One region of the Colwellia sp. 20A7 genome, then DNA from elsewhere that is predicted to be linked to it. Evidence: predicted binding sites of a transcription regulator. Region 1 holds the regulator's gene; the other holds the start of a gene.
What was found. Region 1 encodes FliA, which starts transcription of late flagellar genes. Its sites were predicted from a motif close to CTAAAGNTNNNNNNNNNNNNGCCGATA; they were not measured.
Positions count from the first base shown of each region.

Region 2: GQS55_RS02450 (DUF3530 family protein) is a predicted target of FliA. The motif match lies at 1,567-1,593, and genes of this name have one in related genera.

Region 1 is NZ_CP047130.1:1,048,302-1,050,789, reverse strand. It holds gene GQS55_RS04570 (protein phosphatase CheZ) at 1-546, opposite strand, end outside; gene cheY (chemotaxis response regulator CheY) at 621-1,004, opposite strand; gene GQS55_RS04560 (RNA polymerase sigma factor FliA) at 1,062-1,781, opposite strand; gene GQS55_RS04555 (MinD/ParA family protein) at 1,867-2,488, opposite strand, start outside.
Region 2 is NZ_CP047130.1:569,976-572,463, forward strand. It holds gene djlA (co-chaperone DjlA) at 1-136, shown strand, start outside; gene GQS55_RS02450 (DUF3530 family protein) at 519-1,484, opposite strand; gene rluA (bifunctional tRNA pseudouridine(32) synthase/23S rRNA pseudouridine(746) synthase RluA) at 1,650-2,333, opposite strand; gene rapA (RNA polymerase-associated protein RapA) at 2,333-2,488, opposite strand, start outside.

The DNA.
Region 1 (2,488 bases):
ATCAATAACTTTACGAATAACCTGCCCAGTTAAATCTTGAAAATCTTGGGCCATTAACACATCAGTCATTAAACCATGAATATGTGCTGTTTCTCTTCCTGTAGTAATTAACAAGCGATCAATATCAACGCATAAACTTTTGAATTCTTTTAAATCTATCTCATTATTCATCAGTTTAGCCCATGCTGGTTTAACAGCACCAACTTGACTAGATATATCCTCAATTACCGGAAAAATAGATTCTACCGCATCCATAGTTTTGTTTGCGGCTTCTTCTGTACGTGTAATAACATAATTCAAACGCTCTTTAGCATCTGGAATTTCTGCTGTTGCTAAGTCATTCAATCGAGAATCTAGCTGAAAGTTTGTTAAAGAGTCATGTAATTGACGAGTTAACTTACCTATTTCTGCAAATAGTTCAGAGTTTATAGGGTTTTGAATTGTTGCAACAAGTTCATCAGCCTTTTCTTGCTGCCCTTTTTCTAAAAGCTCAACCAAAGATTTAGCCTGCTCCAAAGAAACACGCCCCACCATTGCCATACTCATGCACAGTCCTTAATACTTGAATTAAAGCCAATCAGTTTTATGAATTAGCTTTAACTAGCTAGTCTAAATAAAAATTAACCTAGACGTTCAAAAATTTTATTTAATTTAGCTTTTAGTGTTGCTGCTGTAAAAGGTTTAACAATATAGCCGTTAACGCCAGCTTGAGCCGCCATAACGATTTGTTCTTTTTTAGCTTCAGCTGTAATTAATAGTACAGGGATGTGAGCTAAACGTGAATCAGCACGTATAGCCTTTAACAAATCAATACCTTGCATTCCTGGCATATTCCAATCGGTCACAACAAAGTCAAAATCACCATTTTGAAGCATAGGTAAGGCTGTACTGCCATCATCCGCTTCTTGAATGTTTGTAAAGCCTAAATCGCGTAACAAATTTTTTACTATACGTCTCATTGTTGAAAAATCATCAACAACTAGTACTTTCATATTTTTATCCAAGGCACCCTCCGGCGAAACATTCAAAATTTTTATAGGTTAACACAGTTATAATTCTACTTAATTTTGCCAAGATTGCATACGTGCTTTTAATCGATGCATCGCTTGGCTATGAATTTGACTTACACGTGACTCACTAACATCAAGCACGGCACCAATTTCACGTAAATTCAATTCTTCATCATAGTACAGAGACAGTACTAGAGCTTCCCGTTCAGGTAAAGAACTAATACATTTGCTTAGTCCATCTTTAAAAGCCTTGTGCTCGATACTTTGATATGGGTCATCACCGTGACAAGCGTCGTCAAACTTAAGCGCATCTTCGCTCACTCCTAAGTCTTCAATCCCTACTATTTTACCCGTACTGACTTCACTAAGTATATGATGATACTCATTTAACGAAATATCAAGTTTTTCAGCAACTTCTATATCAGTAACGTCTCTACCTAATGTTGCTTCTAATTGCTTAATTGCTTCACTAACCATACGACTATTTTTATGTACAGACCTAGGTGTCCAGTCACCACGGCGTATTTCATCTAGCATAGCACCCCTAATTCGGATACCTGCGAACGTTTCAAAACTAGCACCTTTAGTGTTATCAAAATTATTTGCGGCTTCAAATAAACCAATCATTCCCGATTGAATTAAGTCATCCACAATAACACTTGCCGGTAATCGAGCAAGTAAATGATAAGCAATTCGCTTAACCAACACAGTATGCTGTTCAAGCAGCACAGTTTTATCAATTAAGTTGTTATAGGCTTTAGTTTTTGCCACTTTTGACTATTCCCACCTAAATACTTTAACGTATTTATATTTATTATTTTTAATAAGTACTTGATAACTTAATATTAACGAGATGTTAGTAATCCAGTAATTGTTCGATAAAGAATTCTAAATGACCTGACGCTTGCTTCGGTATAGGCCAACTACTAACATTCTTTGCTAAATCCTTAAACGCTATTGCTGCTGGTGAGTTAGGAAAAGCTTCAACAATGGCTTGCTGTTTACGTACTGACTTTCTAATATTTTCATCGAATGGGATAACACCTACCAACTCAAGTGCTACATCTAGAAATCTATCGGTAACTTTCGTTAATTTGGAAAATAATTGCTGCCCTTCATTAGGCGTACGCACCATATTGGCAACAACTTTAAATTTAAATACATTATGATCACGGCTTAGCAGTTTCATTAATGCATAACAATCGGTAATTGACGTGGGTTCATCACAAACAACTAATACTACGTCTTGTGCGGCTCTAGTAAAGCTAAGTACCATATCTGAAATACCTGCTGCGGTATCAACAATAAGTACATCAAACTGAGTAGTCATTTCACTAAAAGCACGAATCAAACCTGCGTGTTCAGCGGGAGTAAGGTCAACCATTGATTGAGAGCCAGAAGTGGCTGGAATAATTTTTATATTACGAGGACCAGTAATAATAATATCATCAAGTTCACATTCACCAGATAAAACATGA
Region 2 (2,488 bases), 480 kb from region 1:
TTATCGTAAGCTTATGTCTCAACACCATCCGGATAAATTAATTGCTAAGGGATTGCCACCTGCAATGATGGAAGCAGCAAAAGAGAAGACTCAAGATATTCAAGCCGCATACGATTTGATTTCAAAACAATCGTAAAAAAATTTAATTACCTTGTTTATAGAAATCCCAGTGACATAAATAAGCTTTGAACCAAGTATAGGGAAATGGTTATTTAATCCTAACTTGGTTTACGCTATTTATACCAATCTCACTAACTATGTGATCATTACTACTTGCTAAAATCACCAACTACATCGTTATTTATTTAATAGTTAGAACAACTAGTTATTGAAATAAATTCCTTGTGTTTGGCGATTTTTTCTACGTATAAAATTGTTCACTTAATTAATGAAACTGATATTAGATCGCTGTTCGAGATAAGAACGGCTATACAGAGTATTAACTGTTATTGAGGGTAATTACATCGTCATACTATTGGGCGTTTGATAATAGAGGTTTTAAGCTTTTAACTTAAATCTTACCAGCCAATAGACTTCAACCAACTATTTACTTGAGTAAGTAGTTCTGTTTCTGGATAGTACCCCATAGCGCTATTGTTTAGTTGGCGCTGACGATAATAGACTTTCATTTCTTGCTTAGACAATAACAAACGTTCTTTTGCTTTATATAGCGCAAAGTGATTATCTTTTTTTAGGTATAAATCTAGTACAGGGTATTCACTCGCGGCTAATTTTTTTGCAAAGTCGGTGTTAGCTTTATCAATTAATTTTTCATTGGTTAATACATAACTACTTAATAAAATAAGTGCGTTAGGTACTTGGCTAATATTGGGTTGCTCACCGCTTTGGCTTAATAGATCGACGAGTATTGCACCATGGTTGCCTTGAGCAATAATCATTACTATACCAGGATAATCTTTCGCCATGCTGAGCACTGCATTGATCATAGTGGCAAGTTTTATTTTGTAGTCGTTAATTATAGTTTGATTTTCTTCTTGCTGAACATCCACTTTTATCGCAGAAGAAGGGTAATTTTCTGGTTTATCCGTTGGCTGAATACTAATCGTTGTCCAACCATGTTGAGGCAGCTGATTTCGTAAGAAATTTATTGCTTTAGGGTTAGTTGCTCCTTGCTGCCAGTCAGGTAATAAAATTGCAACACCTTTACTATTTACACTGGTATTTTCTGTTATTAACGTAATGTAATCATCAGTACCTGCTAATAATGGTTTTACATTTTTGGTAGGTAAATAATGTGTTAAGTCATCTTTATGTTGTTGTGAAAGAGAAATTAGCGGTAGCGTAGGAGTATCTTCGGGGGGAGTGTTTTGAGCACCTTCTGATTTAATTGAGTCTTCAGAAATTTGAGCAGCATCATCTTTTGTTTCAGTTGCAGCATCTTGCTGTGCGACAGCATTTATATTTATCCAGGTTAATAATATGATAAATATGATTAGTTTAGATAATGTTAATGATGATCGCACAGTAATCCTTAATTTTAATACTTATCGAATAATTATTGAAATATTAGTTCAAAAGCTAGCTTAGATAATGAACAATAATATATATCGGCCTAGCAGGTAAAAATATTAACATAATCTATTAATCCCTTATCCTAACCTAATGTCTAAATCTAATAACTCAAAGTCTTAAGTAAATGGGCAAGGGGCAACAAAATTGAGTAATTCTCCTGTTACAGGGTGCGCTAAGCTTAGATTTCTTGCATGTAATGTTAACCGTGAACTCGCTGCTAAAGCTTGCTCGTGAGCATACAGTCTATCACCTAAAATTGGGTGCCCTAACGCTAGCATATGCACTCTTAATTGATGAGAGCGCCCTGTAACAGGCGTTAATTCAACTAAACTACTTTCTTCATCAGAGTTTAAGTCGTTGTAACTTAATACTTGATAGTGCGTTAACGATTGCTTGCCATTTTCATGATCTACTTTCTGTTTTGGTCTATTTGGCCAATCACATATTAATGGTAAGTCAACACTGCCTTCTTGATCTTTTACGTGACCATATACACGGGCAATATAGCTCTTTTTAGTTTTTCGTTGTTCAAACTGTCGGCTAATAGAAACATGGGCAGGTTTATTTAGCGCCATAATCATAATACCAGACGTTGCCATATCTAAACGGTGAACTACGGTTGCTGTGGGAAGCACTCGTTGAACTCTATTTTGTAAGCAGTCTTGGTGTTCAGGTAAGCGTCCTGGAACGCTCAATAGCCCGCTACTTTTATTTAGTACAACAATGTCCTCATCTTGAAAAATAATATCAAGATAAGGTGTCATTGGTGGTGTATATACAAAGTCTGGATTAGCAGCCATTAATGAGTCACTACTATCATACGAACGGCTTCAAAAGTGAGCTGGGCTTTATCAATATAATGCGTTAATTGACTTTGTTGATGAGCAATAAAGTCAATTTCGGCTTGTCGAACACTTGGGTTAACGGCTTTTAATGCAGTTAATCGTTGTTGCTC